Regions from separate parts of the Oceanobacillus longus genome, predicted to be linked through region 2. Evidence: riboswitches for the same ligand, from Rfam matches in the RefSeq annotation. Region 2 holds a riboswitch; the other holds the start of a gene.
The links. A riboswitch is a leader RNA that binds a small molecule or an ion and turns the genes downstream of it on or off. The one in region 2 is predicted to bind S-adenosylmethionine.
Positions count from the first base shown of each region.

Region 1 (3,214 bases), on a different contig from region 2:
TCAAAGTCTCTTCGCTGGAATCCAAAGTAATAGGCGTAATTTCCAAGTCCACCGGCGCCAATGACACCTGCCATTGCAGTATAGCCAATTAAAGCAATTGCTGTAACCGTAAGTCCTGAGATAAGGGCAGGCATGGATTCTGGTATAAGTACGCGTAAGATAATGGTGCTTGTCTTTGCTCCCATTGATTTTGCCGCCTCGACAACACCTTTATCCACTTCTTTGAGAGCAATCTCAACGAGTCTCCCATAAAATGGTGCCGAACCGATAATTAGGGCGGGCAATGCTGCATTTGGTCCGCGTATAGTTCCAATCAAAAAATCAGTAAAAGGAAATAACAATAAAATCAATATAATAAAAGGAATCGCCCGAAATATATTCACAAAGGCTGCTACGATTAAATTAACAACATTATTTTGCCAAATTCCATCTTTCGTTGTCAGATAGAGAAGTAGCCCTAAGATGAGACCTAAAATACATGTCCCAATCAATGCCAGAATTGTCATATAGAATGTTTCATAGGTAGCTACCCAAAAATCTTCTATATCGATATTCGGAAATAAATTAGTTAGCATCTCGGATAACCTCCACTTCTACTGAGGTTTCTTCCTGGATAAAGCTTACTGCCATATCAATTTCCTCAATTTCACCTTTCGCCTGGACAAATAATGTACCATATCCGCCAGCCTGGGTTTGTGTTATTTTCCCCTGCAATATATTCAAATCGATATCAAACTTTTTCGCCAATTCACTGATGAGGGCTTGATTTGTAGTTTCACCAAGAAAATGCAAGCGTAGAATTTTTCCCTCGTTACTATACGTATTGATCATATTCGATATATCATCATCTTCACTACTGGATCCCATAATTTGTTCCACAAACTTCTTTGTAACGGGCATTTTCGGATGCGTGAATACATCTAGGACTTGCCCTTGTTCCACGACTTTCCCTTGCTCCATGACAGCAACCTGATTACAGATTTTACGAATAACATGCATTTCGTGAGTGATCAGAATAATTGTCAAACCAAGCTTCTCATTTATATCCATCAATAAGTTCAATATGGAGTTGGTCGTTTCGGGATCTAATGCAGATGTTGCTTCATCACATAGCAATACTTTCGGATTGTTTGCAAGTGCACGCGCAATACCAACACGTTGTTTCTGTCCACCACTTAACTGGGATGGATATGCCTTTTCACGTCCACTAAGTCCGACGAGATCAATCAGCTCTTGTACTCGCAAAGAACGTTCCGCTTTGGATGCGCCTGCTATTTCCAATGGAAAGGCAATATTATCTTCGACTGTTTTTGACCAAAGCAGATTAAAGTGTTGGAAAATCATACCTATTTCCTGGCGTGCAAGCCGTAGCTGCTTCGTATTCAAAGCCGTAATCTCCTGGTTGTCGATGATAACTTTACCTGCAGTTGGTTCTTCCAGTCGGTTTAGCAGGCGTACGAACGTACTTTTACCAGCACCACTATATCCGATTACGCCATAAATTTCGCCTTCTTTTATATTAAGGGTCAAATCGTCAACAGCTGTTATATTTTTCTTATTTAGAGCAAAGATTTTACTTAAACCCTCAATTGAAATCACTATTTATCCTCCTAATGATTCACATTCAATCAACAAAAAACGTCTATCTGCTCGAGAACAGAAAGACGTAATAGATTACATAAAGTCTCACGTTCTCTCATCTGTCAAAGTGCTACTTTGCAGGAATTGGCACCTTTCAAATTTAAATTTGAAGGTTGCCGCGGGTTCAAAGGGCCAGTCCCTCCACCGCTCAAGATAAGAGATAGAAAATATTAAGTTTTGAATCAGTGAGACTATAGTAGCACGGTGAAATATTCATGTCAATATTAAATTTTTGTATCTTTCTGTTATCCTTAGCTTTTCGCAAACAACTCAGGCTTATACTTTATTAAATAACTATAGATATTGCCTGTTGATTGGAAGGCATAGATTTTCTCCTTTATTTGGCTGTCTTCCTTAATTAACAGGCATGGGACACTTTCTATTTTATTCTCAATCATAAATTCGGGGTTCAAAGACGCATTCATTTCAAAAAATATTTTTTCCTGATGAACCGCTTCAATTTTTTCAAGCATTGCACGTGCAACACTGCATGTTCCACAAAATGGAGTATAAATATAGAGCAACATTCGTTCTTGTTTAAGCGTTTCTTCTGTAATAGTTTGCACCTTTTACCACCTTATACCTTTGCATTAAAATAAAAATATGGGATGGACAGAAAAATGTTTGCTGAGTAAAGCACTCGCAAGAATCTTCTCAGGTGTGGCAGCTACTTCGCGGTATTCACTGCTAACATAAATGTGTTCCGCATGTGGCAGTTCGCGAGCAAGTTGTTTCCGTAATTTTATCCCCGATTTATCCTCATCTACCAGTATAAAAACATCCTTCTCATCCAGTTCATATGTTTCCAGTAATTCATCAAATTTCTCCACACCAAGTGTACCATTCGTACAAATAATCGTAACATTGTCGTTGATGATCTTTGCAATCTGCCGTTTGTCTGTCAGCCCTTCGACAATAATTACTTTCTCTGGTTCAGTAGTTATCATCACATAGCACTCCTTATGCAAGCAAGAAAGATGCTTATTTACATACATTATATGATAAAACGAAGGCTGACTATACACAATTGTGTGCTTTAGTCAGCCTAAGGAGCATTATTCTTCTGTTAATTCTTTGTATTGATCAGGTGAAAGTAGTTCATCAAGCTCAGATTCATTAGACAGTTCCACTACAACCATCCATGCTTTCTCGTATGGTGATTCATTTACGAACTCTGGGCTGTCATCCAACTCTTCATTTACTTCAACTACTTTGCCACTTATTGGAGCATACAATTCAGAAACTGTCTTAACAGATTCAACACTACCAAAAGGCTCATCAACGGTTAGCTCGTCACCAACTTCAGGTAATTCCACAAAAACGATATCGCCAAGTTCGTCCTGAGCAAATGCCGTAATACCGATTCGTACATTTCCATTCTCTTTTTTAATCCATTCGTGTTCTTTTGAATACAATAATTCCTCTGGTAAGCTCATTCTTATCCCTCCAATAATTAATTCCAATCTAACTATACAATTTAATGTTCTCTTTTTCTAGTCCCTGTAATACTTATTTCCAAGTTTCCTGGAATGTTTCTTCTTTGAAACCGACTGTAACAATCTCGCCATCTGTT
Region 1 is NZ_JBHSAO010000006.1:79,831-83,044, forward strand. It holds gene ACFOUV_RS08050 (methionine ABC transporter permease) at 1-575, opposite strand, end outside; gene ACFOUV_RS08055 (methionine ABC transporter ATP-binding protein) at 565-1,599, opposite strand; SAM riboswitch class I at 1,694-1,801, opposite strand; gene ACFOUV_RS08060 (thioredoxin family protein) at 1,893-2,207, opposite strand; gene ACFOUV_RS08065 (toprim domain-containing protein) at 2,232-2,588, opposite strand; gene gcvH (glycine cleavage system protein GcvH) at 2,697-3,077, opposite strand; gene ACFOUV_RS08075 (arsenate reductase family protein) at 3,151-3,214, opposite strand, start outside.
Region 1: it holds a riboswitch for S-adenosylmethionine, as region 2 does, so the genes downstream of both, ACFOUV_RS08055 (methionine ABC transporter ATP-binding protein) here and ACFOUV_RS13830 (methionine ABC transporter ATP-binding protein) in region 2, are expected to answer to the same signal.

Region 2 (3,214 bases):
CCGCCTGCACCTGACCGTATGTAGCCAAATGCCGCTTTAGGTATTACCTTACTTGCGGCTGATTCAAGATCAGAAAAATTAAGTGGGAAGGCTTCGGATGAAACAATCTGTTGTATAAAGGAATCTTCTATATTATTGATTGTCAAAATAGTCACCTCATCAAAGTATAATCAAGAGCATCAATCTTTTTTCAATCTTGCTGCTAGTCTATTTCCAATGGATTGGATACCTTGTACGATGATAATTAAAATAAAGACAGTCACGTACATAACATCCACTTCATAGCGAAGATGTCCAAAACGATAAGCTAAGTCACCGAGACCACCAGCACCAACAAGGCCTGCCATTGCTGTAGCTCCAATTAAGCTAACCGTGGCAATTGTCAGCCCCAAAATAATAGCTGGTCTTGCCTCTCTTAACATAACATTCCAGATAATTTGTCTGGTTTTGATACCCATTGCTTTATAGGCTTCAATTACACCGTTATCCACATCAAGTAATGCAGATTCAATTAACCTCGCAATATATGGGGCGGCATTGATAACCAAAGGTACGATAACACCCTTCACTCCAATAGTTGTTCCGACTAGCAGTTTTGTAAATGGCAGAATAAAAAACAGCAAAATAATAAATGGAACAGATCGAATAACATTAATAAATAAATTCAGTATTTGATAAATCCATCTATTCTCCAATGATTGTCCAGGTCTGGTTAGAATTAATAATATAGCTAAAGGTACTCCAATCAGAATGGCAAAGAAGAGGGAAATAAGTACCATTTGAAACGTCTCTACAACTGCTTCAGATATAATGGGAAACCACTGTTCGATAAACTCATTCATTTGTTTTCCCCTCCAATTCTTCTGTGGATACACCGTTATCGTCTAAAAATTTCAAAGCATTTGCAACTTCTTGAGACTCTCCGACTAGATGTATGACCAGGTTTCCTACAATTCCGTTTTTCAGTTCCATAATATTGGCTGTTAATATATTTGGTTCTACTTTAAATCGATGGCTCAGTTGAGCAAGCAAGGGTTGTCCGGTATTTTCGCCGATAAATGTCAATCTTGTAACCGTACCGTTTAATTTAAGCTGCTCTATTAAGCTATCAGATAACTTCCGTTGTGAGATTGTATTTAAAAATTTCTTTGTCGTTTTTTCTTTCGGGTTAGTAAATAGATTAATTGCTGTTCCTTGTTCAATCAAATCCCCATTTTCTATCACATATACATAATCACAGATTTTTTGAATGACATTCATTTCGTGAGTGATGAGTAGTATCGTTATTCCAAGCTCTTCGTTAATTTTTAAAAGTAAATCGAGAATGGAATTTGTTGTTTCTGGATCAAGTGCACTTGTTGCTTCATCACTGAGTAGGATTTGTGGTTCCTGTGATAATGCTCTTGCAATCGCAACACGTTGTTTTTGTCCTCCTGATAATTGAGAAGGATACGTATGTTTTTTTTCTAATAAGTCAACAATACCCAAATATTTATCTACACGGGTCTCAACCTCTTTTTTGTCATAGCCAAGAAGCTTAAGTGGAATTGCGATATTATCATATACCGTGGCCGTTTTCAGCAGATTAAAGTGTTGAAAAATCATACCGATTTTTTGCCGCGTTTTTCGTAATTTTTCCTGGGACATTGAGGTCATTTCTACTCCGTTTATGGAAACAGTGCCACTGGTTGGTTTCTCAAGTAAATTAACACAACGAATCAAGGTACTTTTACCTGCTCCACTATAACCAATTACACCGTGAATTTCGCCCTTCTTCACGTGAAGATTAACGTCATTTAGCGCTTTAACAACTCCATTTTTAGAAGGAAATACTTTCGTGATGTTGTTTAGTTTAATCATATATGTAAACATTCCTTTCAAAAGAGGCTGGCATCCTGATGAAGACCTCTATTTTTAGTATTCCTTACCCTTTAATTCAAAAAAGCCTCTCATTATAAGAGAGGCTAGTAAATTATAAATTCACGTTCCTCTCTCATCTTCCAAAACGTAATGTTTTGCTGGATTTAGCACCTTTCTATGTATAACACATAAAGGTTGCCGAGCATCAACGGGCCAGTCCCTCAGCTACTCTTGATAAGAGATTTATTTATTTATTTGTTTGTTTCGAGTTATTAGATAAAGTTACATTATATCAATCATTTCGTCAATACTTATTTTGAAAAAAGGATATTCCATTAAAACATCCTTATTATCAAAAGGTTATGGATTAAATATATTTAGCTTCTCAATTCTGGAGATGGCTTCTATGATGCGCGCTTCATCGACAAGTAATCCAATTCGTACGTATCCCTCTCCATACGTTCCAAAACCATTTCCAGCTGCAACTGCGACATCTGCTTTTGCCAACAGATAGTCTGCAAATTCCTCGCTTTGAAATTCCTCCGGTACTGGGAGCCAGGCAAAGAAGGACCCTTTTGGTGCGTTTACTTTCCACCCGATTCGATTACATTCAGTAATCAATGTGTTACGTCTACCTTCATATAAGTTAACCAGATCATCGACACATTCCTGACTACTAGATAAAGCAGTTGCTGCTGCATGTTGAAGCGCTGGGAAGATACTTACAAATAAGTGATCCTGTAAAAGATTGATCGCTTCAATCATTTTTGCATTACCTACAGCAAAACCTACCCGCCATCCAGCCATATTATAGGTTTTTGATAATGTATACAGTTCAATTCCAACTTCTTTTGCATCCTCTGCCTGCATGAAACTGACTGGTTTATCACCATCAAATCCAATAGCGCCATAGGCAAAATCATGAACAATACCTATGTTATTACATTTTGCCAATTCAACAGTTTCATCAAAAAATGCAACAGATGCTGTTGCTCCGGTTGGGTTGTTCGGGTAGTTTAAGTAAAGTAGTTTCGCCTTTTCTTTCTGTTTATCGGTTAGTTTTTTATAGTCAGGCAAAAATCCTTGTTCACTATGTAAAGGCATCGTATCATAGGTGACATTAGCTATACCTACACCAGACAAATAATCAGGATAACCGGGATCGGGAAGTAGAAGCAGGTCACCCTCATTCATTAAGGCCAAGGGTAATTCAACTAAACCGATTTTTGTACCAAATAAAACAGCAATCTCTAAGTCGGGGTCAAGATCTACATTGTATTCCCTTTTATAAAAATCAGCTGCTGCTTGCTTAAATTCATCGGTGCCTCTAAATGGTGAATATTTATGTGTATCT
Region 2 is NZ_JBHSAO010000010.1:107,734-110,947, reverse strand. It holds gene ACFOUV_RS13840 (alpha-hydroxy acid oxidase) at 1-146, opposite strand, end outside; gene ACFOUV_RS13835 (methionine ABC transporter permease) at 180-842, opposite strand; gene ACFOUV_RS13830 (methionine ABC transporter ATP-binding protein) at 835-1,860, opposite strand; SAM riboswitch class I at 1,991-2,101, opposite strand; gene ACFOUV_RS13825 (pyridoxal phosphate-dependent aminotransferase) at 2,221-3,214, opposite strand, start outside.